4 linked regions of the Methanolacinia paynteri genome follow. Each later gene encodes a partner of the first gene's protein in a complex. Links are inferred from orthologs where the notes say so. Each region holds a gene or a part of one and is shown in the gene's direction. Other genes may lie near its edges.

Region 1 (7,888 bases):
TCTACCTGAAAAGCAAAGGCTACTCGGTTGTTATCGGATCGGGCGACACATTTCGTGCAGGTGCCAACCAGCAGATGAAGACTCACGCCGATCGCATCGGAGTCAAGGTTATCAGCCACCAGGAGGGAGCAGATCCTTCTGCGGTCCTGTTCGACACCGTGAACTACGCAAAGGCGCATGACATCGATGTTGTCCTTGCCGATACCGCAGGCAGATTCCACAACAAAGGGAACCTGATGAAGCAGCTCGAAAAGATCCGCCGCGTGATGAATCCCGACATCGTCGCATATGTCGACGAGGCAGTCGCAGGCAACGATGCGGTGATACGTGCGGAAGAGTTCAACTCGGCTGTTGGTACAGATGTGGTTGTGCTTACTAAAGCAGACATGGACACCAAGGGCGGTGCGGCGATCTCGATTGCACATACGATCGGCAAGCCGCTTATGTTCCTCGGAATGGGGCAGGGCTACGACGATATTGTCCCGTTCGAACCTGAAAAAATGGTTGAAGAACTCCTGGAGGAGGATTAATTATGCTCGATCGCCTGGGCTCGGGATTAAAGGACGCGTTAAAGAAACTTGCCGGAAAGACCGTAATCGACAAGGTAGCGGTAGAGGAGCTTGTAAAGGATCTCCAGAGAGTGCTCCTGCAGGCCGATGTAAATGTCAAGCTTGTAATGAATCTCTCGAAGGCCATCAAGCAGCGTTCGCTCGAAGAAGAGCCACCCAAGGGAATGAGCGTCCGTGAGCACGTCTTAAGGATCGTGTACCAGGAGCTCGTAAACCTCATGGGCGAGGAGATCGAGGTAACGCTCGGTCCGCAGACGATCCTCATGGCCGGTCTACAGGGAAGCGGAAAGACGACCACGACCGGAAAACTCAGCAGGTACTTCCAGAAGAAAGGACTGAGAGTAGGAGTAATCTGTGCGGATGTCTTCAGGCCCGGTGCATACGACCAGTTAAAGACACTCTGCGACAAGGTAAACGTCCCCTGCTACGGGGAACCTGGAGAGACCGATGCCGTTAAGATCGTCGAAAACGGCATGAAGCAGCTCAAGAACGCTGAAGTCCTGATTATCGATACACAGGGCCGTCATGCGCTCGAAGACGAGCTCATCGACGAGATTATCAAAATAAACGATCTCTCGAAGGCGTCGCACAGGTGGCTCGTTCTCGATGCGGCACTCGGTCAGCAGGCGCGCGAGCAGGCTGCAAGGTTCCACGATGCAATCAGCATCGACGGTGTCATCATCACGAAGATGGACGGAACTGCAAAGGGCGGCGGTGCCTTGTCGGCCGTAGCCGAAACCGGATCGGGTATCGTATTCGTCGGAAGCGGAGAGACTATAGACGATCTCGAACGCTTCGATCCCGACAGCTTCATCTCGAGACTTCTCGGAATGGGAGACCTGAAGTCCCTCATCGAACGCGCAGAGGAGGCTATCAACGCTGAAGAAGTCGATGTAAACGCCATGATGAAAGGAAAGTTCACCCTCAGGGACATGTACAAGCAGCTTGAATCCCTGAAGAAGATGGGCCCCTTAAAGCAGGTCATGTCGATGCTTCCGCTCGGAAACATAGAGATCCCCGAGGATGCCTTCGATACCACCGGAAAGAAGATGGAAGCCTACAAGGTGATCATGGACTCCATGACAAACGAGGAGCTTGACGATCCCTCCGTTATTCATGCATCGAGAATCCAGAGGATTGCCACGGGCGCGGGAGTCTCCCAGGAAGAAGTAAGGGAACTCCTCAAGTACCATAAAACGATGCAGCGCACCCTTAAAGGATTCAAGGGGATGGGCGGCGGCAAATTCAACATGCAGCGGATGATGAAGAAGTTCGGCGGCGGGATGTAAAGGCTGATGAAAAGATTTCTTATTATCGGCCACAAGGCTGTTACCGAAGGCGGTTTTTCCCTTAACGACATGCCCGGTGGGGCAGGAAGGATGGATGTCCTGTGCAGGTGCGTCAACTCCTGCTTCTTCCTCTCCCACGATCTCCGGAGGGATGTCGAATGTTATCTTCTCCTCCTCGGAGAACCCAATCCCCCGAAGACAATCCTGATTAAGGGAAACGAAGTTCGCTACCTCAATCCCGACGAGAGGAGTGCAGGCTCGCTGATAAAAAAAGCACTTCAGGTTGTCTGCGGAGAGGAGTTCATCGAATCCACAAAGGGCATCTACATCAGAAACGGCGGACTGGAAAGACTCCTGGATGAGATCGACTTTTCAGTTCTCGATGAAAACGGAACGGACATCCGCAGCGTAGAGGATGTTCCGGAGAACTACATACTCTCGGATCACATGAATTTTTCAGAAGAGGAAGAGAGTCTGATAAAGGATCTCCCGAAGATCTCCGCCGGGCCGAAGGTGCTGCACGCGGATCATACTGTTATCGTAATCCTCAATGAACACGACAGGAGAGAAAAATGAGCGACATACTTGAGAAGGTCGGCGAGATCCTCGAATACGGACCCGTATGCGATCACTGCCTGGGCAGGTTCTTCGGAAAGCTCTCCCACGGACTCGGAAACGAGGAGCGGGGAAGATCTCTCAGGATCGCATACTCGCTTGAGAAGAATATCCCCTACAGCAGGGAGACCGGAAAATGCTGGATCTGCGGCAACATCTTCGACACTGCCGAAGAGTGGGCGAAGAAGATCGCGGACGCTCTTTCCGGGATCGAGTTTGAAACGATGCTCGTCGGATGCCGCGTCCCTCCCCTCTCTGCAGAGAGCGAGGAGATGGTCTGGACAGATCTCGGACTAGAATCGCCCGAACCCCTGAAAGCTGAATTCAACAGGGAGGTCGGAAAGATCGTCAGCAGCATCACGGGAAAACAGGTCGACTTCAAGAGGCCCGATGTCGTTGCAGTATGCAATATCCCTGAAGGAACCGTTGAAATCGAGATCAATCCCCTCTACATCTACGGCAGGTACTGCAAGTACGAAAGAGGAATCCCCCAGACACGCTGGCATTGCAGGGTGTGCAGGGGCAAAGGATGCGAAAGGTGCAACTTCACCGGCAAGATGTATGCAGACTCGGTAGAGGAACTTATCGGGAGACCTGCAATCGAAGTCTTCAAATCGAAAGATGCAGTCCTTCATGGGGCCGGCAGGGAAGATATCGACGCAAGGATGCTCGGTACCGGCAGGCCTTTCGTAATCGAGATAGTCGAGCCGGCGATCAGATCGTTCGATCCCGAAGAGCTTGAAAAGACAATCAATGAAAGCGCCGGAGGAAGGGTTTCCGTAACCATTGATCACATCAGCGATCGCAAAGAGGTGGAAACCCTTAAATCGGGAAAAGCTCATAAAAAGTACAGCATTCTGGTGGAAGTAGAAGGCGAATTTTCGGCAGATGAAGTCAAATCTGCCTTAAACAGCCTCCGTGGGGCTATAATTAATCAGCGCACCCCGGAAAGGGTTTCTCACCGGAGGGCAGACAAGGTCAGAAAACGTCAGTGCATCGACATCAGCTGCACTGGTGTAGAGGACGACAGCTTCAGGATAGAAGTGCTTGGGGATGCCGGACTCTACATCAAGGAACTGATATCGGGCGATGAAGGACGGACGAGTCCGAGCCTTTCGGAGATAATCAACCGCCCCGCCCGGGTAAAAAGTCTGGATGTTGTAATGGTCGAGAGCGTTGTTCCCGAAACCAGAACCGGCGAAATTATTCAAAATTAAGGAGAGAATCAAAATGGCACATCACTTTGGTCAGAGAAAAAAGACCCGATATAAGTTCAAGAAAGATCTCAGAAAGAGAGGAATGGCTCCTGTAACTTCAATCATTCAGGAATTCGAAGAAGGCCAGAAGGTACACATCGTAATCGATTCCAGTGTGCAGAAAGGCATGCCCCACCGCAGGTTCCAGGGAAGAACCGGCGAAATTATCGGGAAGCAGGGTCACGCATGGGTCCTTGAGATCAACGACGGCAATTCCAGAAAGACTGTAGTCGCAAGACCGCAACATCTAAAACCACAAAAGCAGTAATCATTCATAGTGGTTGGCATGAAAGTAAAAGGAATAGATAGCGAAGAGAGGATAACCCTTCAGGAAATGAGGGAGATGCTGCTGAAGGTCGAGGCGGACCGTCTCGGTGCAGGCAAAGAAATGTCATACGAGCTTCGCAGAAGCATTGAGCATGCCAATCATCTCTCAAAGACAAGTGCGGAAAAATCCAGGGAACTTGTCGAGAAACTCCTTTCGCTGGAAAAAATAAAGCCCGACATTGCATTCAGGATTGCAAGCATAATGCCCAGGACAAGAGACGAGCTTAGGGCAATCTATGCAAAAGAGCGCTTCACCCTTTCAGGTGAGGAGCTCGATGAGATCCTGGACCTTGTCGAGCAGCACTTTTAATTTTTTTTGGGGGTGTTCCTCTTATGCGTTCAGATAAAAAAGAGCTTTATGCGGTAGTTTTAGATTATCTTCCTATGGGACACGGCGATGCACGCCGGCCCCAGTTCAAGAAAGAACCTTTGGTACAGGCAGTAGGTACAGATCAGTACAAACTCCTGGAGCTGGTTCCCAAGAATGCCGAGATAAAAACTGAAGAGACAGTATACATCGGTGATAAGGAAAGAGATAAAATTGAACGTGTAAAGCGCAGGATCGGATACGAGGACCTCACCCAGACGGCCAAGCTCGAACTCCCGTACGCAATTGAAAAGATCGTACTGGAGAACGAGCAGAAATATGTAGATTTCTTCAACAAGGCTGTACCGATTACATCAAAGCAGCATATGCTTCATCTTCTCCCGGGGATCGGTAAGAAACTCATGTGGGAAATTCTCGACGAGAGGAACAAGAAACCGTTCGAGAACTTTGCCGACATAAGCGAGAGAATCAAGACCATTCCCCACCCGGAGCAGATGATAATCAAAAGAATAGTCGAAGAGATCGAAGATCCAAACATAAAATATCATCTTTTTACTTCAAAATGAGTGCTCCTCATGATCAGCACTTCCTGACCGATCCCGATGCGGTCAGGAAAATTGCCCATTTTTCAGATATCAAAGATCAGACCGTCCTCGAGATCGGCCCGGGGAAAGGAGCGCTTACAAAAGAGCTGCTTGAAAGAGGAGCGAAGGTAATCGCTATCGAGATCGATCCGAAGATGATCGAGATCCTAGGATCGCGTTTTGCGGACGAGATCGACTCAGGCCGGCTGACTCTGCTCAACGAAGATGCCGTCAGGTGCGATTACCCTGATTTCGATATCGTTATTGCAAATCTTCCATATTCCGTATCATCGAAGATTACCTTCAGGCTCCTCGAGCACGGGTTCAAGGAGGCGGTACTTATGTACCAAAAAGAGTTCGCCCTCCGCATGATGGCACTGCCGGGGACCAGCGACTGCGGAAGACTTTCCGTGATGGTTCAGACATACGCAAAGGTGATGCCTCTTCTCAACCTGCCTCCCGAAGCCTTCTCCCCGCCTCCCGCCGTCGATTCGATGGTCGTGAGAATAACGATGAAAGAGGAACTTACATATCCTGTGGATGATCCGGAATTCTACTCGATTCTTGTAAGGGAGCTGTTTTCACACAGGAGAAAGACCCTGAAGAAATCACTCAAATCCTCAAGGTCGGTGATCGGAGAAGAGAGATACGAGAGAATTATCGATAATCTTCCCGATGAAATGCTGAAAAAGAGAGCCGAGGAACTTTCCCTGAAGGATTTTTCCGATATCTCGAATATTGCAACCGCATAATTCAGATCCAGCGGACCTCTTTTCCTGTTAGGGCATCTATTGAGACCGTTTTCTCTTCATGATCGGCTGCGATCCTGATCTCGTATACAGGATAATAAAATGTTTTGAATTCGACGATCTCGGACGTCGGTTCTATCGCCTTTAGGATAGTCCTCACGTCATCCTTCTGAACAGTCTCTTCGATTACCTCTCCCTCCTCGGGCAGGCCGAACCTGAAATCCGTCTTTACAATCCTCGTGGAAAGAGCAGGGAGCCTCTTTTTTACGAGCGGGACATATTTTATCTCGCCGGATTCCCCTACAGCTTCACCGTTCGTGAGAAGTTTGCGTTCAAGCAGGGATGCCACCGCCTTCTCGACGGCCTTTCTCGGAAAACGCGTTCGTGCCTCGATCTCTACGGATGTCTCCCCTGCCAGGGGCATGCCGTCGAGAACAAGAATGGAATCTTCATCAAGCCCAATGTACTCGCTGAAACACCGCCTGAACGCGATCCCTCCTGCAATATCGACGCAATCGCCTGTCAGCCCGTCTAAAAAGAAAGAATTCTCAATGGTCGAGCCGCTCCTGATGATCCTGCTCTTGATGTACCTGACAAGAACAAAATAAACAGGCCTGAAGGATAATTCGGCAGCAATCAGTCTTTCATCCGTTCCGATTCCAAACCTGCGTTTTTTTAGTCTGGAATATGCGATATCAAGAACCTCATCCCTTGAAAGGGTCGGAACGATGCAGTTCTTGCCGCCCTTTGCATCGATCGAGGACTTAGCTCTTGGTTTCCTCTTTTTGCTCTTCTGCTCCGGAGGTTTATTGTCAACAGGCTCCGCAGGGGAAACCGATCCTGTCTCCTTTTTAGCACCGTCATCGATTGCCGCATCGGAGTCCAGTTTGAATGAAACTTCATCCTCGGGTTCGTCCTCCGGAACGGTTTCGGATGTGATCTCCTTCTCCTCAAGAAGAGGTGTGAGGCCCCTGTGTTTCGTAAGCCTCTTCCCGAATCTCATCTTCGTCTTTTCATGGGTAACTGTTCCCATCACGAAGAAATCACCGGGTGTAAGGGTTGTCAGCTCTTCAACCTCCTGCTTGGAGCTGAAGAACAAACCCACGGCCTTAAGATCGTTTTCAATGGATAGTTTTCCGATTATCTGGTTGTTGCACTGGGAAAGAACGTTCTTGGTGACTATTGCAGGCCTCTGGGTCGCCACAAGAAGCCCCAGGCCTCTCTTTCTCCCACGGCGGGATATCTCTTCTATCTTTTTTATCGAATCCTTGGACTGGGGGATGAATTTGTCGGCCTCTTCGACTATCAGTAAGTACGGTTTTCTCTGCTCGGTCGACACATCATAGAGTATATTTACAAGGCGGGTGACACGCGGGATCATGTCGACCTCGGAGACATCGAAGATTACAGGCCGGCTTTCTGCGACCGCTCTCTCCATAAGATGCTTGAGATTGACCCTCTCGATATCGTAGTCCATCTCGATATCTTCGCACTCTGAATCCGCTCCTTCCGCCCCGACCCACCATATATTATCGAATTTTTCCTTCAGCGAATAGTATTCGCCCTCGGTATCGATCAGGCAGAAACCGATCCCGGCTTCACACATCTTCTCGCATAATACAGCAATACTCCAGCTCTTCCCGGCCCCTGACTGTGCGATTATGCACGTCCTCCCGGTTACCAGCTCCTGGGCATCGACACTAAAGTCCCTTCCCCCTGCTTTACCTATCCTAAGCTGCATCTTTCTAACAATACTTAGTAATCAAAAGGTTTTAAGAATATTTATGAAAATATTATTCTGCAATTTCCCTGTGATTGACGGATCTGGCAGATATGACTGAATTATTCTACCACGAGCAGGTCTACCGGCCTGAAGAAGATACATTTTTGCTGTCTGAAGCAGTCATGCACGAGATCAAATCACAGGACCGGGTTATAGAGATCGGAACAGGCAGCGGATTCATCTCGTCGGGAATCAGGGATAAAGCAGAGTATGCGATTGCAACCGATATCAATCCCTATGCCTGCATCACCGCAAAGAAGAACGGCGTAGAGGTTGTAAGGACTGACCTGTTCTCCGGGATCTGCGGTACCTTCGATCTCGTGATCTTCAACCCGCCGTACCTCCCTACGAAGCCGGAAGAGCGGATCGATGACTGGCTGGAATATGC
Region 2 (3,000 bases), 110 kb from region 1 along the record:
GCTCGCAAAGGCTCACTTCCTCGGAAGGATGGCGGAGGCCTGCTTCGATCTCGTTCTCGAGAAGAGAAAGATCGACGACAAGGATCATTACTCCAACAAGCGCCTGAAGCTTGCGGGTGATCTTATGGAAGACCTCTTCCGTATTTCGCTCAACAGGCTCACAAGAGATGTAAAATACCAGCTTGAGCGTGCGAGCATGAGGCACCGCGATCTCTCTATAAGCACCGCGGTCCGTGCCGACGTTCTTACCGAGCGTCTCCTGCACCCGCTTGCAACAGGAAACTGGGTCGGTGGAAGGACCGGTGTATCCCAGCTTCTCGACCGCGTCGATCACATGGCGGTTATCTCTCACCTGAGGCGTGTAATATCTCCTCTCTCACGTTCACAGCCGCATTTCGAGGCCCGTGATCTTCACCCGACACAGTGGGGAAGGATCTGTCCGTCGGAGACTCCTGAAGGTCCTAACTGTGGTCTTGTTAAGAACTTCGCCCAGATGGTCGAGATATCAAAGGGTGTAAAGGACGAGCAGGTCGTTATGAGAGTGCTGTACAATCTCGGTGTCGAGGAGTTAAAACAGGAGTTTCTATGAGCGCAAATATAGTTAAAAAATCAAGGGTTTTTGTAGACGGAGCACTCATCGGGCTCTGCGAGGACCCCACCGTCCTCGTCCAGAACGTCAGGAAGATGCGAAGGCGCGGGGAACTTTCCACCGAGATCAATATCTCATACAAGGAATTTAACGGGGATATTGTCGTTCATACCGACAGGGGCCGTGCAAGACGCCCGTTGATCGTCGTCGAGAACGGAAGACCCCTTATCACCAACGATGATATCAGGAAACTGGATACCAACGATATAGAATTCCCTGATCTCATATCCAGCGGACTTATCGAGTTCATCGATGCCGAGGAAGAAGAGGATCTCTTTATTGCAATAAGAGAGGAGGACCTCACTCCCGAGCACACCCATCTTGAGATCGATCCCTCGCTGATTCTCGGTATCGGTGCGGCGCATGTTCCGTTCCCCGAGCACAATGCATCTCCGCGTGTCACGATGGGTGCCGGTATGATCAAGCAGGCGCTTGGTTTCGGCGCATCGAACATGAAGCTCAGGCCGGATACGAGAGGTCATCTTCTGCACTACGTCCAGAAGCCTATTGTCCACACACAGACCTCGAAGGTTATCGGGTCGGACGATCGTGCTGCAGGACAGAACCTCGTAGTCGCCGTTCTTTCATATGAAGGATTCAACATTGAAGATGCTCTCATCTTCAACAAGGCCTCCATCGAGCGCGGTGTAGGAAGATCGCACTTCTTCAGGACATATGACGGTGAGGAGAGGCGTTATCCGGGAGGACAGATCGACAAGATCGAGGTACCGGACGAGGAAGTTTCGGGTTCGCACGGTGCGGAGTCCTACCAGAACCTCGATTCCGATGGTATAATCAATCCCGAGACGGTCGTACGCGAGAAGGATGTTCTTATCGGAAAGACATCTCCCCCGCGTTTCCTTGAAGAGCCCAGCGGAGAGCTGATCTCTGTAGAGAAGCGCCGTGACACCTCGGTAACGATGAGGAGCAACGAGCGCGGTATCGTCGATACTGTCATTCTTACCGAAGGAGAGAACTCCTCACGTCTCGTGAAGGTAAGAACACGTGATATCCGTGTTCCGGAAGTCGGCGACAAGTTCGCATCGAGGCACGGTCAGAAGGGAGTTGTCGGTCTTATCATCCCGCAGGAGAATATGCCATTTACTGAGGCAGGAATAGCCCCAGACCTTGTTGTCAACCCGCACGCGATTCCATCCCGTATGACTGTCGGGCACATGCTCGAGATGCTCGGAGGAAAGGTCGGTTCGCTCGAAGGAAGGAGAATCGAGGCGACCGCCTTCTCCGGGGAAGAAGAGGATACGCTCAGGGACTCGCTTCAGGCTCTCGGGTTTGCCCACAACGGCCGTGAAGTGATGTACGACGGTATCACGGGAAAGCAGTTCAAGGCCGACATCTATGTCGGGGTAATCTACTACCAGAAGCTGTACCACATGGTATCTTCCAAGATGCACGCACGTTCACGCGGACCTGTTCAGGTTCTCACACGCCAGCCGACAGAAGGTCGTGCACGTGAAGGAGGTCTGAGGTTCGGAGAGATGGAGCGTGATGTGCTTATAGGACACGGCGCTGCAATGGCCTTAAAGGAGCGTCTCCTCGATGAGTCCGACAAAGTCCAGCAGTATGTCTGTGCAAAGTGCGGTATGATTGCGTTCCTCGACCACAACCGCAATGTGACGAGATGTCTTGCATGCGGTAATGAGACCGATATCTACTCGGTCGAGATGAGTTACGCATTCAAACTGCTCCTTGATGAGATGAAGAGTATGGGTATTGCACCCAGGCTTCACCTGGAGGACCAGGTATAAGGGGGCCGAAAATATGGCAAGTCCAAAAAGAGTAGGAAAAATAGAGTTCGGGTTACTTTCTCCGAAAGATATCCGCAAGATGAGTGTCAGGAAGATCATCTGGGCGGATACCTATGACGACGATGGTTTCCCCTACCCCCAGGGTCTGATGGATCTCCACCTCGGTGTAATTGATCCGGGTCTGAGATGCAAGACCTGCGGAAACCGTGCAAGCGATTGTCCGGGCCACTTCGGCCATATCGAGCTTGCGAAACCGGTTATCCATGTAGGATATACGAGACTTATCAGGAAGCTCTTAAGGGTCTCCTGCCGTGAGTGCGGCAGACTGCTTTTGAGCGAGGATGAGATCCACAAGGTTCTCGGTCCGGAAGACGAGAGAAACGAGGACGTTATCTCTGAAAAGGATATCAAGAAGGAACGTGTCTGCCCTTACTGCGGCGAACAGCAGCTCAAGATCAACTTCGAGAAGCCTACGACATTCTCCGAGGTCATGACCGACGAGAACGGAAGGAAGATCGATCACAAGCTGACACCTGCCGATATTCGTGCAAGGCTTGAGAAGATACCCGACGAGGATCTCAGGCT
Region 3 (7,973 bases), 100 kb from region 1 along the record:
TAAATTCAACAGCCCGGGGGACCCTTGCCGGTCCCCGGGCGTGCCGTGAGAAGATTATCTTAGGGCAAGGCCCCTAGGGAGGGGCCGTCCGGCGGCCTGGCCGCCGGTGCCGGGGTTGCCGGATAAGATCTGTAAACAATAAAGCAGTTCAACGTATTTTACGAGGCAAAAAAAGATTAAGATTTATTTTCTTCCGGTTTATCCGACCCTACAGGATCTCCCGGTTCAGGTGCAACATCGGTCCCGATATCTTTGATCGTGCTCTCGATTGTCTTTACAAATTCGGTCGCGTCTTCCACCTCGACATCCGAAGGCGGCTTTCCGAGGATCGAGTCGTCGAGTTTGTACTCCTTCCACGTTTCGTCCGTGAACTCTTCCTCTTCCGCTCCAAGGAACTTTGCGCTCTGCTTGATCAGTCCCGATAGTTCGAACGGGAAGATGATCTTCGTAGCCTGCCCGTCTGACATCTGCTTGAGAGCGTCGAGGGAGAGAACCGTAATTGCCTTCTTGTCGAGCGGTCGAGATCCCAATGAAAGTATCCTGAGTCCCTGTGCCTGTCCCTGTGCCTCGAGTATTTTTGATTTTCTCTCTCCTTCCGCACGAAGGATCTTGCTCTGCCGTTCTCCTTCAGCCTCGAGGATCATCGACTGGCGCTTACCTTCCGCGCTCAGAATGGCTGCCCTCTTCTCGCCGTCTGCTCTCAGAATTGCGGCTCTCCTCTCTCTTTCAGCAGCAGTCTGCTCGGTCATTGCCTGCTTGACTGCCCCGACCGGATCGACTTCCCTGATCTCGACCCTTTCTACTTTGACTCCCCACTGGTCGGTCTCCCTGTCCAAAGAGTCTCTCAGCCTGTTGTTGATAAGCTCCCTGTTGTAGAGAATCTCATCGAGTTCGAGATCGCCGATAATTCCCCTGAGGCTTGTCTGTGCAAGCGCGACGGTTGCCATCTTATAATTGGATACTTCGAAGACTGACTTCTCGGGGTCGACGACCCTGACATATACTATAGCGTCGACATTTGTCGGCGAATTGTCCTTTGTTATTACTTCCTGCTGCGGGACATCCATAACCTGGGTCCTCAGGTCGACCTTTATCACTTCGGTGATAAACGGAATAACCCACCTGAACCCCGGGTTGAGCCGGCCGATATACTGGCCCAGTCTTATCTGTAGTGCCTGTTCGTACGGCTGAATTATTACTACTCCTTTTGCTGCAATCAGGATGATTACAAGTGCGAATATGATTATGAACAATAAATTATCAAGCATCTAATTTTCCTCTTCAACTATCACGTGCACTCCTTCCGAGGAGATTACACGGACTTTTTTTCCTTTTTCGATTATATTCTCCCTGCTTTTTGCGCTCCATTCAACGTTGTCGATCTCGACCTTCCCGGAGATTGAGTCGGGTATTACAGTCTCCCTCACAATACCGGTTTTTCCCGTGAGCGAGTCCCTGCTTATCGTTATCGGAACAACTCCTTCAGGGGTAAGATGGCTGTATATCCATATGGAGATGGCGCTGGAGACAATTACGATTATAATTCCTATAATAATAATCATCGACGACTGGAAGATTCCCGGAAAAAGCAGGGCGATTATCCCGAGAATAATCAGTGTGGTTCCGGGGACCGCAAGAAAAAAACCCGGATTATAGGCTTCGATCAAAAGTAATATAAGGCCTATCGCAATGATGGTCCATCCAATGACGCTAATGTCAATCATTATCAACAGATAATGTATTAGCAGGATATATTAAGTATCGTCCTGCTCCGTTTTACTTCACAAGACAGGCGATCCTCGATCCTTTCGGGATGCCGATATCCTCTGCGATCGGCTCGCATTTGACCATCATAAGATAAGCCACAGGGGGAAGACGGTGCGTCTTTTTAAGTTCGCTGAGAGATTCGTAATTCGCCATGCCCTTCGAGATTATGAGATCCGCATTCCCGATCTCTTCTTCGAGTTCCTCCGGGATCAACGAGAGGTTTACCCCGAGTTCGGCGATCTCTTCCGTATTTGTCAGGACTTTGTCTGCAATTTTGTCCAGGCCGAGTTCAATGGCATCTTTCATTGTCGCATCGTTGATTATCGGGTTTCTCCTGACAACGACTACAACTCTTGCGCCGTTTTCCTTGAGATATTTTATAAGAAGCCTGTCGAAGACAATCTCGCCCGAGTTGTCGCAGAGGTATAATATATTCCTGCAGAGAGGTTCGAAATCCGCAATGTTCTCTACAGTAAAACCCTTTGAAAATTCCTCCCGGAAGAACTCATAGAGATTGCCCGTTACCTCATGCTCCAGCGAACCGTAGTCCAGGGTGTTTCCTATGGATGCAGCCAGACAATAGTCGTGCAATGTAACAAGTTCTTTCTCAATTTTTTCCTCGAGTTCAAGGGCGTCTTTGTTGTTCATCTCCTTGATCTTCCTGTAAGGATCGGGATTGCCCAGAATACTGCACGCGTGGCGGTGGAGTGCGCTCGAGATTTCGGGTGCGGGTCCTGCATCTTTTTTTGCTTCGGACACCATTTTTCTGCAATCTTCAACCGCCTGCCTGATGATATTTTCATCATCGGTAACAAGCCTGCATTCATATTCTATCCTCCCCAGCAGGCATTCGGAGCATCTCTCTGACATCAGCATGTAATTCACTTGTTCTATTGAATTGTACGTATCATAAAATCTCTGCAATAATCGGCTAAAAAAACGAATGGGGCCACTGCGATTCGAACGCAGGTCAGAAGACCCCCAGTCTCCTAGGATGGTCCAAGCTACCCTATGGCCCCTTAATCTTTGACAGTATATATTAGATGAAACTCTTTATTTAACTTATCTTTTCGTTTCAGAAGAAAATTAAATTTTATTTTTCTTGAAGTCGTTTACATTCTTTGTAAGCGCTTCGATCTCCCCACAGGTTACGGTCATCGTATTGTTCAGCTCATCAACTTCATCCAGAAGCTGATAGATTCTCCTCTGCATCAGGTAGAGCAGAAACAGCAGAAATACAATTACGATACCGAAAAGAATGATCAGGTACGAAACAAACTCAAACTCCATCTTTTAATCCCCTCTTTTTGTCATAGAACGTGCCAGTCTGTCGAGGAACTTGTCCTCTTTCTTCTTTTTTACACTATCCGCATCAAATTCCATTCCTGCCAGCCTGGCCGCAATCCTCTTTATCTCGACGGATGCAGGCGAATCAGGGTACCTGATAATAATCGGCTGGCGGTAGGCCGCGGACCTCCTTACATTAGGATCTTCCGGGACGACCCCGATAAGATCCAGATCCAAAACCTCCTGGATCTTCTTTACACTCACCTCGGTATTTTCAAATGTCGCACGATTCAATATAAACCCTTTGACTTTTCCCCCGATGAGTTCTGTAAGAATCTTCGTCTTCAGGGCGTCGACCATCGACGAGAGTTCAGGATTGATTATAAGAATCACTTCGTCAGCAATTGCCAGCGGGATCACCCCGTCCCTGCTTATGCCGGCAGGTGCGTCGATGATAAGAATCTCGCAGTGATTGATGATCTCTTTCATCACGTCCCGGAGACGCTCCGGGTCCGCATCCTGGAAACCCTGCAGCGATATGCCGCTCGGAACCACTTTGACGCCTTCAGGGCCGTCATATATGATGTCGGATACATGTGCCTTTCCCGCCAGCACTTCGTGCAGCGTAACCGGAACATTTTCAAGACCCAGGACTATGCCCAGATTGGCCATTCCCATATCAGCATCAAGGATATAAGTCTCTTTTCCGAAAGATGCAAGGGCCGTTCCGAGATTTACTGATAGTGTTGTCTTTCCGGTACCCCCCTTTCCAGATGCTATAGTATATGTAGTAACCATGGTTATGCTGAGTCCGTCTCTTTACCCCTGTCTGAATTTTATTCTTAATCTAATTTATCTGACCAAATCGTTATTATAAATGCCTGTTACGAATTGAATAAAATATATGATTCTGCCCGAATAATAATTAGAATTTGATAAATACCTTAAAGAAGAATATTAACAATCAGTATATATTATTTCTGAGGTATACTCGAGATGACTGATGAAAACCCTTTGAAGACTAAAATCAGGGGATATATTGATGAAATACAATCGCTGAACGGTGTGATTGCAAGTGTCATAGTTTCTACTGACGGAAAAATAGTCGGAAAATCCAATAATTCGGATTTCCCTTCTCCTTTTCTCGGTATAACCGGTGCAACGATATTTGCCTCGTCTGAAGCGGCGTTCGGTACATTTCATATAAGCCGCCCCGATTTTATTGTGGTAGAGACGATGGAAAATGACGGACTTATGGTAATAAAAAGGGCAGGTAAGAGAAATATCATCGCCACAGTTATTAATCAATCCGTCGATATATCTTCATTCAAAAATAAACTTGCTTCAATATCTGAAAAAGTAGGGGAGGATCTCTGACATGTACGATATTCTTGTGGTGGACGACAGCCCGATGATTGTCGATGTTTTTGTCGCAATGCTGGAGCGAGGGGGATACAGGCCTACAGCGGCCTACAGCGGACCTGAATGTCTTGAGATTTTGAAGGATATGAAACCGGATCTGATCCTTCTTGATATCATGATGGAGCCGATGGACGGTTGGGAGACCCTCGAAAATATAAAGACGAACCCGGATACGAGGGATATTCCTGTTATGATGCTCACTGCGAAACAGCTCACCCCCGAAGAGGCGCAGGAGTACGGTGCATATATAGAAGACTACGTGATGAAACCCACCACTCATCGTCAGCTATACGAAGCAATAGAATATATTCTCAAAAGAAAGGACGAGATATCCCAGAAGATCGAAGAGGCAAAAGAAGCGGGAATCGAGGACAGGATTATCGAGGAATATGAACGTCTCAGCAAGAGTGTCGACGTATCCCGCCGTTTGCTGAAAATACTCGAGTCTACCTACAATATCAGCAACGACGAGCTAAAGGTCGGCGAAAATATCGCGCAGGCGATAAAAAGTATGGAGATGTCGATCAATCTCCAGGAAGAACGACTGAAGCAGATAAAAAAGACATTTATCCCCTGAATGCCGGATTCTTATTATATGTCTCTTTTTACCTCTGATTTTTTCAATCCACGTATATTTCTTTCGGCGCCTGGAAAGTCGTTTTTAATGCCGTCTTGCGCGGAAGGATTCTCAAAAACCCGTCGTTTCAGATTTTTAATATTTAATACAGGGATAAGTTTAAGTGCTTTCAATGCATTGTAATAATGCTGATTGGAGATACTAATGGGCCTGTAGCTCAGTTAGGCAGAGCGCCTGGCTTTTAACCAGGTGGTCGGGGGTTCAAATCCCTCCGGGCCCGTTAACACGATTTACTCGTGTGGCTGAGTACATGTTTTTTTAGCGGTGATACATCTGAAAAAGATTAATACATATGGCAGGGGCAAAAGATGAGCACCAATTTTTCTGTTATTGGACACATGATGGTTCCAGACCATCAGATTATGAGCGTGGAGGAAGTAGAAGAGCTTCTGAACTCCTACAAGATCACCCGCGACCAACTTCCTAAGATTTACCATGATGATCCGGCGGTAAAGGAAATTGGCGCAAAGATCAATGATGTAATCAGAATTGTTCGCAACAGTCAGACTGCGGGGCGTGCTGAAGCGTATCGTCAGGTTGTAAAAAGGCCTAAGAAATAAAAACTATCCGGGTGGTCTTTTTGTTAGATCGAAAGACATTATCAAAATCTTACTTTTCAAGAGAACACGTCGCAAGACATCAGCTTGATTCATACAACTATTTCCTGGAATACAATCTCCAGAAAGTGGTTGATGAACAGAGGGTCATTGAGACAGATATTGCCCAGAGGGGCAAGGACAATGACCCCGTGTGGGTGGAATTAGGAAATATCAGGGTTGAAAAACCGGTTGTCCGTGAAGCGGACGGTTCCCAGTCGAGCCTTTTCCCAAGTGAGGCACGACTGAGAAACCTGACATACGCGGCTCCCATACTGCTTGACATGGTCCTCGTTCAGGGAGATGTCCGCAGCGATCCTGTAACGACTACTATCGGTCAGCTTCCCGTGATGGTAGGCTCTAAGGCCTGCAACCTGCACGGGATGTCCGATGAGGAGAGAATCGAGCACGGTGAGGATTCGCACGATCCCGGCGGATATTTCATAGTAAACGGTTCCGAGCGCGTATTGATGACGCTTGAGGATCTCGCCTCAAACAAGATCATGACCGAGTTCACCGAACGCTACAATGAAAAGATCTTTGTGGCAAAGGTATTCTCACAGTATCGCGGTTACCGTGCGCTTGTTATCGTCGAGAGGAACAAGAGGAACCTTCTTGAGGTGTCCTTCCCGTCCGTGGCAGGTCACCTGAAGTTCGTCGATCTCATGAGATCGCTCGGCCTTACCGGCGACCACGATATCGTTAACGCGGTCTCGACAGACGAAGATATCCTTACATTCATGCTCCAGAATCTCGAAGAGGGAGAATGCGACACTGTCGAAGAGGGCATAATGTATGTCGGAAAGAAGCTCGCACCGAACCAGACACGCGATTACCAGAGGAAGCGTGCGGAGTTCGTTCTTGACAACTATCTTCTTCCGCACTTAAACGAACTCATGCCCGACGGCATAAAAGAGGAAGATCCCGGCTATGCCGCCCACGTCCAGAGTGTAAGGCTCGCAAAGGCTCACTTCCTCGGAAGGATGGCGGAGGCCTGCTTCGATCTCGTTCTCGAGAAGAGAAAGATCGACGACAAGGATCATTACTCCAACAAGCGCCTGAAGCTTGCGGGTGATCTTATGGAAGACCTCTTCCGTATTTCGCTCAACAGGCTCACAAGAGATGTAAAATACCAGCTTGAGCGTGCGAGCATGAGGCACCGCGATCTCTCTATAAGCACCGCGGTCCGTGCCGACGTTCTTACCGAGCGTCTCCTGCACCCGCTTGCAACAGGAAACTGGGTCGGTGGAAGGACCGGTGTATCCCAGCTTCTCGACCGCGTCGATCACATGGCGGTTATCTCTCACCTGAGGCGTGTAATATCTCCTCTCTCACGTTCACAGCCGCATTTCGAGGCCCGTGATCTTCACCCGACACAGTGGGGAAGGATCTGTCCGTCGGAGACTCCTGAAGGTCCTAACTGTGGTCTTGTTAAGAACTTCGCCCAGATGGTCGAGATATCAAAGGGTGTAAAGGACGAGCAGGTCGTTATGAGAGTGCTGTACAATCTCGGTGTCGAGGAGTTAAAACAGGAGTTTCTATGAGCGCAAATATAGTTAAAAAATCAAGGGTTTTTGTAGACGGAGCACTCATCGGGCTCTGCGAGGACCCCACCGTCCTCGTCCAGAACGTCAGGAAGATGCGAAGGCGCGGGGAACTTTCCACCGAGATCAATATCTCATACAAGGAATTTAACGGGGATATTGTCGTTCATACCGACAGGGGCCGTGCAAGACGCCCGTTGATCGTCGTCGAGAACGGAAGACCCCTTATCACCAACGATGATATCAGGAAACTGGATACCAACGATATAGAATTCCCTGATCTCATATCCAGCGGACTTATCGAGTTCATCGATGCCGAGGAAGAAGAGGATCTCTTTATTGCAATAAGAGAGGAGGACCTCACTCCCGAGCACACCCATCTTGAGATCGATCCCTCGCTGATTCTCGGTATCGGTGCGGCGCATGTTCCGTTCCCCGAGCACAATGCATCTCCGCGTGTCACGATGGGTGCCGGTATGATCAAGCAGGCGCTTGGTTTCGGCGCATCGAACATGAAGCTCAGGCCGGATACGAGAGGTCATCTTCTGCACTACGTCCAGAAGCCTATTGTCCACACACAGACCTCGAAGGTTATCGGGTCGGACGATCGTGCTGCAGGACAGAACCTCGTAGTCGCCGTTCTTTCATATGAAGGATTCAACATTGAAGATGCTCTCATCTTCAACAAGGCCTCCATCGAGCGCGGTGTAGGAAGATCGC
Region 4 (8,041 bases), on another replicon or contig:
TCCAACCCGGATATGATGTATCTTACGGAATTTCAGGTAAACGACCCGCTTGTATATCTCAAAAAACGTGGCGAGGGAGGCGTTCTGATCGTCCCGCAGATGGAGTACGACCGCGCTCTTCAGGAATCCCGCTGCGAAGTGATAAACCGTGGCGATGCCGGATTTTTCGACGACCTCGAAAAGCACAAGGACGGGCTTTCGGCGATGGCGTCGATGGTGTCCCGCCTTGCAGGAGACGGCATTCTCTTATCGCCGGATGTCCCCGTATCTTTTGCAAAAAAGATCGAAACCTTCTGTGGGACTGCCGTTGACGAGGGAACAGTCTCTGAGATGAGATCCGTGAAGACCCGGGCCCAGGCGGACAACATCAGGAAAGTCCAGAAGACAACCGAAGAAGCGATGGAGCTTGCCATCTCGCTTATAAAAAATGCCGAATGCAAAGACGGCGAATTGTATCTCGGGAGCGAACCCCTCACATCCGATTACATAAGAAACGAGATGCACTGCTTCTTCTTAAGGAGGGGGCTTGTCGCAAGCGATACCATAGTATCCTGCGGGAAGGAGACCGCAATCCCGCACTGTATCGGCAACGGGGTAATACTTGAAAACGAGCCCGTTGTCATAGACGTATTCCCCTGTGACTCGAAGAGCGGCTATTATTCTGATATGACGAGGACGGTAGTAAGGGGAGAGCCCGATCCCGAGATCGAGGCGATGTATTCATGCGTCAGGGAAGCAAAAATACATGCAAAAGGAATGATTGCCGAAGGGCGGACCGGAAAAGAGATCCACGAATATGTAGTGAACTTTTTCGACGAGAACGGCTATACTTCAGGGAAGGAAGGCTTCATTCATAGTCTCGGCCACGGGGTGGGGCTTGCAGTTCACGAAGGGCCGTCACTTTCGCCTTCCGGGGGAAAACTCGTCGAAGGAAATATCGTAACCGTGGAGCCCGGTCTTTACTATAAAAAGATCGGCGGGGTAAGGCTGGAAGACATAGGAATGGTTACAAAAACCGGATTTGATTGCTTTACAGATTATCCGGAGGATATCAGAATATGATCGATGATGAAATATTAAATAAATATCTTGAAGCAGGAAAGATAGCGAAAGAATGCAGGGAATTTGCAGCAGGGAAAGTAAAGGTCGGCGCCAAGATCCTGGATGTTGTCGTCGAGAGCGAGCAGAAGATACTGTCAATGGGTGCCGGAATTGCATTCCCCCTGAATATCTCCCTCAACGAGGCCGCCGCTCACGATACCGCCTCTCCCGGTGACGAACGGGTCTTTAAGGCCGGCGATGTCGTCAAGGTTGATCTTGGGGTCCACATAGACGGGTACATCGCCGATACGGCGGTTACCGTCGATCTCGGGAAGAACGATCTCCTGGTGGAGGCCTCGAAGGCCGCGCTTCATGCGGCAATCGATATGGTCCGTCCGGGAGTAAGAACTGGGCAGATCGGTGCAGCAGTCCAGGCCGAGATCGAGAGCCGCGGGTACCGCCCCGTGGCAAACCTTACAGGCCACGGACTTGGTCAATACCTGCTCCACGGGATTCCGACGATCCCCAATGTCGGTATGCAGGGCGGGACAGAGCTCGAGGAAGGTATGGTCTTCGCAATCGAACCCTTTGCATCCACAGGTTCCGGGATTGTCTCGGACGCATCCCGTACCGAGATCTACAGCCAGATCTCGTCGCGTCAGATCAGGCTTCCTTCCGCAAGAAAGCTCATGAAAAAAGTTGCCGAACGAAACAGTCTCCCGTTCTCCAGGCACTGGTATTACGAAGAAAAATCCGATCTGGCGATTGCCCAGTTGGTGAAGCAGAATATCCTCAGGGGTTATCCTGTACTTCATGACGTGGCAGGATCGCTTGTATCCCAGGCCGAGCATACGATGATCGTTACGGATGACGGGTGCATTGTAACGACTGTTTAATATTGTATTACAACGAATAATATTAAATTATTTTTTCAGTTTTCAGGATAATATAGCGTGAGATAATATTATCCCGTTTGAGCAGTAAAATATGATGTTGTACATATGAATGCCGACGACAAGGAACTGGCGATCGATATTCTTGAGTTTCTCATAACCGCGGATATTATCAATAAAAATGAAGAGCTCACGAAACTCGACCTGCCCAAAAAATACTGGAAATTTTTCGGCACCGGCGACTACAATACGGATATTGACAGGCCAATAACAATCGGAGAGTCCCTCATCAGCAAGGTTTGCATTGCTGACAATGCAATAGAAATTGTCAAACAGAACCCCTTCGTCAAGTTCGATGAATTCGGGAAGAGGTTCGGAATCACTACGCTTGACGCCGCAGCGGCATGGTTCCTCCGCCAGGCCGGGAAAGAGCGGATAATGAGAAATCCTGTTCTTGCCCGTTATTATGAGAAGGCCGGAGATGCCGGTATATCCTATAAAGAATCCCTTGAGAGCGTCCCTCGGTTCATCGATTCGAAGGAGTACCTTGAGGCGAAGGTAAACCATATCATCGGTGACGACGAGGAGCTCAAGGCGGCACGCGGGCTTATCATCATCAGTTCTCCCGAAGAGATCGAATATTCGCTCGACGATCTGGTCTGTACTCCCAAACAGGAAGAAGGGATCAAAAAGATCGAGATTGCACTGAAGAACAGGGAGTTCCTTAAGGAAAGAAGGATATTCGAGTTCGGAAAACTCCTCTTCGTCGGCCCGCCGGGAACAGGAAAGACATCGCTGGCTCTTGCAATGTCGAAGGCGCTTAAGATGCCGCTGCTCGAGGTCCGGCTTGCAATGGTAACATCGCAGTACCTTGGCGAGACTTCGAAGAACATCGATCGTATATTCGATATTGCAAGGAGACTTTCGCCGTGCATACTGTTTATCGACGAGTTCGATTTCGTTGCCAAGAGCCGCGTGACCGAGGACAACGGTGCTATGAAGCGTGCGGTCAACATGCTCCTTAAAAATATAGATACGGTCAGCTTCGTCAGGAACGGCGTGGTCCTGATTGGTGCGACGAATCACCCTGCCCTCCTCGACGAGGCGGCCTGGAGACGTTTTGACGATGTCATCGAATTCCCGCTTCCCGATTACGAGATGAGGGTTGAGATCCTGAAAAAGATCACCAGCACTCTCGACTGCACCTGTGATTTTGAGGAACTTGCGGCAGAGACCGAAGGCTTTTCAGGTGCCGATCTCAGGATAATGATAAAGGAGTCCATAATCTCTGCTCTTATGAGGGACAGCTTCGAGCTTTCCGAATTCGATGTGGAGCAGGGTATGGGCAGCGTCCGTGAAAGGGACACGATTCGCCAGAGCGCCTCGATATGAAGATAACAATTCTCGGTACCGGCGATACTGTCGGAACCCCCCGTGTGGGGTGCGACTGCGGGGTCTGCACCCTTGCAACCGAAGAAGGCCGTTCACGTCTCAGGACATCTTTTTTGATCGAGAATGAAGGAAAAAATATACTAATAGATACATCCCCCGATTTAAAGGAGCAGCTGATCCGGACAGGTGCGCCGAAGATAGGCGCTGTGCTTTGGACACATGCACATTACGATCATATCGCGGGATTCAACGAGTTCTACAGGGTGCAGGACTTCCCGCCTGCATATACGCCTGAAAAAGTGATGGATGATATCTCAGGCTTCTTTCATTTTTTGAGATTTAAGAAGAACATCGTCGAACCGTACGAGCCTTTCATCCTTTTCGGGATGGAGATCACGTTTGTTACAGTCAATCACCCCCCTATAGACACCTATGGGATTGTAATCCGTTACAACGGGAAAAAGATCGGTTACACTTCAGATACGAACCCGAACCTTCCTGAAAGGACGGTGAAGGAACTGATGAACTGTGATCTTCTTTTCTTAGACGCCCTGATGCTCCCTGACGTCCACATCGGAAAGCACATGAATATAGCCGAAGCAGAAGACCTTGCACAAAAACTCTCGCCGAAAGAGTACTATTTTGTCCACATGAGCCACAGGATTCCTATGTCATACCCGCACGCCGCCACGGATTTTATGACATTCGAGTTCTGATTTTTGTGGCTGATTCGACCAATACTTATATACTCGTATAAAATCCAAGAATATGGGTACCTATGGAGATAAAAGTAATAGAACTAAAGGACGATCTCGCACGCATAATGTTTGTCGGGGAAGGGCATACCTTCATGAATGTACTTGTGGATGAGATTCTGAAGAATCCCGAAGTCGATGTCGCAAACTACAGCAGTGAGTTCCATTTTACAGATCCTGTACTTCTTGTAACTACAAAGAATGGTAAAAATCCGCTCGATGCAATCCGTGAAGCTGCATCTGCAATTTCCGGCAATTGTACAGGGCTTATTGAGACTCTTAACAATTCCTGAAAAAAAATATAAAAAAAATATTATTTTCTGATTGGTTCCGTAAAGGCGATAGTGCCTGCAACTCTTGTTATCTTCACCCTGACCTTCTGGCCCGGTTTCGTATTTGCAACGTAAAGCGTATATTTGCCGACCTTTGCAACGCCGTCTCCTCTTTTGGAGAGGAACTGGATCTCGGCATCGATCTCTTTTCCTTCCTCGACAAGATTTGCGGTTGCGTCTCCCCTGGCTCTCCTCTTCCTTACAGGTCTGTGCCCTCCGCATGCATCGCACCTGAGCATCATGATCCTTCCGTCTTTCACGAGCCTTGTATCGGGTTTCCCGCACTCTGAACAGATCACGTAATCTTCGGTATACTTATTCACAAGATCTGCAATAAGATCGCGATCGAATTTTCCGTTGAATATTGCACGGTTCCCGTCTATCTTGCCGGCCGTTCCAAGCTCTCCAAGCAGGTATTTCATAACATGGTCGGGCTCTCTTCTGAGGGTGGAGACGATATCGGAAAAATTTTCAAGAACCGTTGTTTTCCCCTCAATGTACACCCTGGCTTCGGGTACCTGAAAACGTCCCTCATCACCGGAAGTCTCCGTGATGTTGCTGTATGCCTTTTCTAAAAGGGCTTCATAAGGGTCTGTCATGTCTAATAATATTGATGCTTTAAATAGATATAACTCACTTTGCTGACCTCCTCCCAGGCAAAGAATAAAAATTCGAATCTGCAAAAGATTGAATATCACTTCTGAACTTCGTTTAGACAGGGGAAACAAAACATGTACTTTTAATGGTAAAAAGGAACAATACATCCGATAGTTACCTTAGGAGGAATTATTTTTGAAGGTGATGGAGCCGTTTTTGGAAATAATCGGTGAAGAGTCCGGCAAAAAGGATATTTCTTATCTGGCTATGATCGGGCTTGTCATTTTCATGGTCGTGCTTTCCGAAACTGCTCTGGTCTTTACAACCAGCGGTCTTTTTCTCCTTTTGTCCAATCTCTTCTATTTCCCGCTGATCTATATAAACATGAAATGCTATGAACGGGGCCTTGCAGTCAACTCTGCTTTGGGTGCAGTATATTTTATAATATCCCTGTTTCTGGTTCATTTCGATGTTGTAGATATCCTGATTGCATTCTCAATGACAGTGACATATATTGCGGTCGGGATCAGCATAGCAATGATATCAAAGACGAACAATGAGAATAAAAATATCCTGATCGACAGCATCAGCAATTATGAAAATTTCTTCGAGGAGATCCAGGATGCAGTTCTTGTCTACAATTCTTCAGGGGAGATTCTCGGCGTCAACAATGCTGCATCAAGATTATTCGGCCTGGAAAAGAAGTACCTTACTTTTCTTAAAATTGAGGACCTGGGGAATTTCATTGAAAAGGATGATCTGAAAAAAGCGTTCTACGATATCAGCCCCTCCAAAAGCGGTTTTACGGATACCCGGCTGAAACAACAGGGTGGGAATACAATCTATGTCGAAATTCTCTCGAGCGCTGTAGATCCGTCAAAAGGAATTATGAGGGCTTATATCCGGGATGTCACCTCCAGGGTTGTCGCAGAGGAGAAGATCCATGATAGCGAAGCGCGGTACCGGCACCTCACAAATCAACTGCCCGAGATGATATTCGAGCTGGATACCGATGGAAATTTCACATTTTCAACACGTTATTCTATCAATCTTGCCGGAAAAACACCTGAAGAACTTACAGGCGGGATGAAGTTCTGGGACATTCTGGTTGAAGATGACAGGGATCGTGCCCGTAAAAATCTGGAATGGTTCTATAAAGGGATGTTTCTGGGCGCAGTGGAATACAGGCTGGCTAAACCCGACGGTGCCGTTATTCCTGTTATGGTTCATTTCAGCTATGATTTTGACGACAACAGTGCGGTGCAGGGGATCAGGGGCCTTGCTATGGATATCAGCCAAAGGAAAAGGATGGAGATGGCCCTGCGCCGAAACGAAAAAAAATTCAGAAGTCTGTTTGAGAATTCAAATGACGCTGTTATCATATTCGACAGGGACGGCTATATAATCGATATAAATACACGTCTTTGTCTTATGCTGGGCATAAGGAGGGATGAGGCAGTTTCCCAGACTCTTGAGTCCCGTTTTCCCGTGCCCGAATGGGGCAAAATATCGCAGATGTATGAAAATTCATCATCCGAAGGTGTCTGTTTCGAGTCCCGGATGCAGAATAAGGAAGGATCATTCATCGATGTTGAGATAAGCTCCGGGATAATCGATCCCGGAGAAGGCCTTTATCAGGCGATCCTAAGGGATATATCCGAAAGGAAGCGTGCCGAAGCTGAGCTTGCCCTCAGCAGGGGCAGACTCAACCTGGCAATAGAGGGCGCCGGAATGTGTGTTTGGGACTGGGATCTGGAGAAAGACGAGATGGTCTTCGAAGGCAAGTATGAAGAGATGTTTGGCCTTTTGAACGGGAATGATAATAGTCACGGCGCTATATGGAGGGAAATTCTCCAGGAGGAGTTCTATACAAAGATTATGGATCTGTATTCCAACTGCAATGACCCGGAGAAATCAGATCCGAAATCCGCACAATTCGAATCCGAGTATAAATTCAGGACATCTGCAGGGACATACAAATGGATAGTAGTTCTCGGCAAAGTCGTGAAATGCAGTTCAGACGGGAATCCTATACGGATAACCGGTATAATGCAGGATGTATCCGATAAAAGAAGGTCGCAGAATGCATTATATGAGGCAAATAAAAAACTCAATCTTCTCTCCAGTATAACCCGGCATGATATACTGAACCAGATCGCCGGCGTCAGGGGATTTACCGATATCCTGAGCAAAAGGCTTCCTGAGAAAAACTCAGAACTTCTGCATTACCTTGATATGATCAAGAAGGCCACATCCAATATCCAGGAACAGATTACTTTTACAAAGGATTACCAGAATATCGGCGTAGAAAGTCCTGCCTGGCAGAACCTTGAAAAGGTTATCGAATCTTCACGCTCAAAAGCCCAGCTCAGGGATATTGCGTTCTTCAATGAATGTCATGGCCTTGAAATTTATGCAGACCCGATGATTGAAAAGATCTTTTTCAACCTGCTGGATAATGCCATCCGCCACGGCGGCAGTGTAACCGAGATTGATGTGAAATGCAGAAAAAGCAGGAATTTCCTCTTCATAATTGTTCGTGACAACGGGACTGGTGTACCCGTCGATCTTAAGGAAAAGATCTTCGATCATGGTTATGGCAGCAATACCGGACTCGGGCTGTTTCTTGTAAGGGAGATTCTCGGGATTACGGGTATGGAGATTAAAGAGGTGGGTGAACCCGGAAGCGGTGCGGTATTCGAGATAAAAATACCCGCCGATCATTTCAGACAGATCGGATAGAGAGAACCCGAATGCCGAAATGGTATAAATAGGAAACAAATTTTAACTTTCGGGTAGACAGCCTATCTGTTAAAATATTTCAATGAGGGATTGGTAAATGCACGATAAAAAAATTCTCGTAGTTGAAGATGATGCGATAATTTCCGAACTTATCATGTGGCGGCTGAAGGATCTCGGTTATGCCAACTGCAAATTTGTTTCCTCGGGAGAAGAAGCTGTTGAGGAAGCCAGGGCGATGTCTCCCGATCTGATCCTGATGGATGTTACACTTGACGGCGATCTCGACGGA

Evidence for each region.
Region 2: METPAY_RS07270 (region 1) and rpoB share a complex: the UniProt entries of both Methanocaldococcus jannaschii proteins name them as parts of the RNA polymerase complex. The link is inferred for Methanolacinia paynteri from one-to-one orthologs.
Region 3: METPAY_RS07270 (region 1) and METPAY_RS07860 share a complex: the UniProt entries of both Methanocaldococcus jannaschii proteins name them as parts of the RNA polymerase complex. The link is inferred for Methanolacinia paynteri from one-to-one orthologs.
Region 4: METPAY_RS07270 (region 1) and METPAY_RS00220 share a complex: the UniProt entries of both Methanocaldococcus jannaschii proteins name them as parts of the RNA polymerase complex. The link is inferred for Methanolacinia paynteri from one-to-one orthologs.

Annotation. Positions count from the first base shown.
Region 1 is NZ_KN360931.1:62,513-70,400, reverse strand. The notes cover bases 2,955-5,690. They hold METPAY_RS07270 (RNA polymerase Rpb4 family protein), read left to right. Parts: upstream 2,955-4,015; coding sequence 4,016-4,366; downstream 4,367-5,690. Other genes in these bases: rsmA (16S rRNA (adenine(1518)-N(6)/adenine(1519)-N(6))-dimethyltransferase RsmA), read left to right, coding at 4,947-5,690; METPAY_RS07265 (DUF655 domain-containing protein), read left to right, coding at 4,390-4,950; METPAY_RS07275 (50S ribosomal protein L21e), read left to right, coding at 3,704-3,997; METPAY_RS07280 (tRNA pseudouridine(54/55) synthase Pus10), read left to right, coding at 2,955-3,690. Outside these bases: signal recognition particle-docking protein FtsY, read left to right, coding at 1-530; METPAY_RS07290 (signal recognition particle protein Srp54), read left to right, coding at 533-1,858; tRNA (pseudouridine(54)-N(1))-methyltransferase TrmY, read left to right, coding at 1,865-2,434; more of METPAY_RS07280, read left to right, coding at 2,431-2,954; more of rsmA, read left to right, coding at 5,691-5,720; METPAY_RS07255 (ATP-binding protein), read right to left, coding at 5,722-7,458; METPAY_RS07250 (HemK2/MTQ2 family protein methyltransferase), read left to right, coding at 7,551-7,888. UniProt on the Methanocaldococcus jannaschii protein: DNA-dependent RNA polymerase (RNAP) catalyzes the transcription of DNA into RNA using the four ribonucleoside triphosphates as substrates. This subunit is less well bound than the others.
Region 2 is NZ_KN360931.1:170,476-173,475, forward strand. It holds rpoB (DNA-directed RNA polymerase subunit B), read left to right. Parts: upstream 1-585; coding sequence 586-2,415; downstream 2,416-3,000. Other genes in the region: METPAY_RS07860 (DNA-directed RNA polymerase subunit B''), read left to right, coding at 1-589; METPAY_RS07870 (DNA-directed RNA polymerase subunit A'), read left to right, coding at 2,429-3,000. UniProt on the Methanocaldococcus jannaschii protein: DNA-dependent RNA polymerase (RNAP) catalyzes the transcription of DNA into RNA using the four ribonucleoside triphosphates as substrates. The Rpo2 subunit (Rpo2N and Rpo2C in this organism) is implicated in DNA promoter recognition and in nucleotide binding.
Region 3 is NZ_KN360931.1:163,812-171,784, forward strand. Bases 5,153-7,973 are described here. They hold METPAY_RS07860 (DNA-directed RNA polymerase subunit B''), read left to right. Parts: upstream 5,153-5,693; coding sequence 5,694-7,253; downstream 7,254-7,973. Other genes in these bases: METPAY_RS07855 (DNA-directed RNA polymerase subunit H), read left to right, coding at 5,422-5,673; rpoB (DNA-directed RNA polymerase subunit B), read left to right, coding at 7,250-7,973. In the rest of the region: METPAY_RS07805 (SPFH domain-containing protein), read right to left, coding at 177-1,268; METPAY_RS07810 (NfeD family protein), read right to left, coding at 1,269-1,724; METPAY_RS07815 (damage-control phosphatase ARMT1 family protein), read right to left, coding at 1,777-2,643; METPAY_RS07825 (hypothetical protein), read right to left, coding at 2,854-3,057; cell division ATPase MinD, read right to left, coding at 3,061-3,852; METPAY_RS07835 (roadblock/LC7 domain-containing protein), read left to right, coding at 4,051-4,431; METPAY_RS07840 (response regulator), read left to right, coding at 4,433-5,053. UniProt on the Methanocaldococcus jannaschii protein: DNA-dependent RNA polymerase (RNAP) catalyzes the transcription of DNA into RNA using the four ribonucleoside triphosphates as substrates. The Rpo2 subunit (Rpo2N and Rpo2C in this organism) is implicated in DNA promoter recognition and in nucleotide binding.
Region 4 is NZ_AXDV01000001.1:32,907-40,947, forward strand. Bases 2,851-5,739 are described here. They hold METPAY_RS00220 (DNA-directed RNA polymerase subunit L), read left to right. Parts: upstream 2,851-4,104; coding sequence 4,105-4,374; downstream 4,375-5,739. Other genes in these bases: METPAY_RS00210 (ATP-binding protein), read left to right, coding at 2,851-3,326; METPAY_RS00215 (MBL fold metallo-hydrolase), read left to right, coding at 3,323-4,042; METPAY_RS00225 (translation initiation factor IF-2 subunit beta), read right to left, coding at 4,395-5,012; METPAY_RS13960 (PAS domain-containing sensor histidine kinase), read left to right, coding at 5,215-5,739. Outside these bases: METPAY_RS00200 (M24 family metallopeptidase), read left to right, coding at 1-1,062; map (type II methionyl aminopeptidase), read left to right, coding at 1,059-1,937; more of METPAY_RS00210, read left to right, coding at 2,043-2,850; more of METPAY_RS13960, read left to right, coding at 5,740-7,752; METPAY_RS00235 (response regulator), read left to right, coding at 7,850-8,041. UniProt on the Methanocaldococcus jannaschii protein: DNA-dependent RNA polymerase (RNAP) catalyzes the transcription of DNA into RNA using the four ribonucleoside triphosphates as substrates.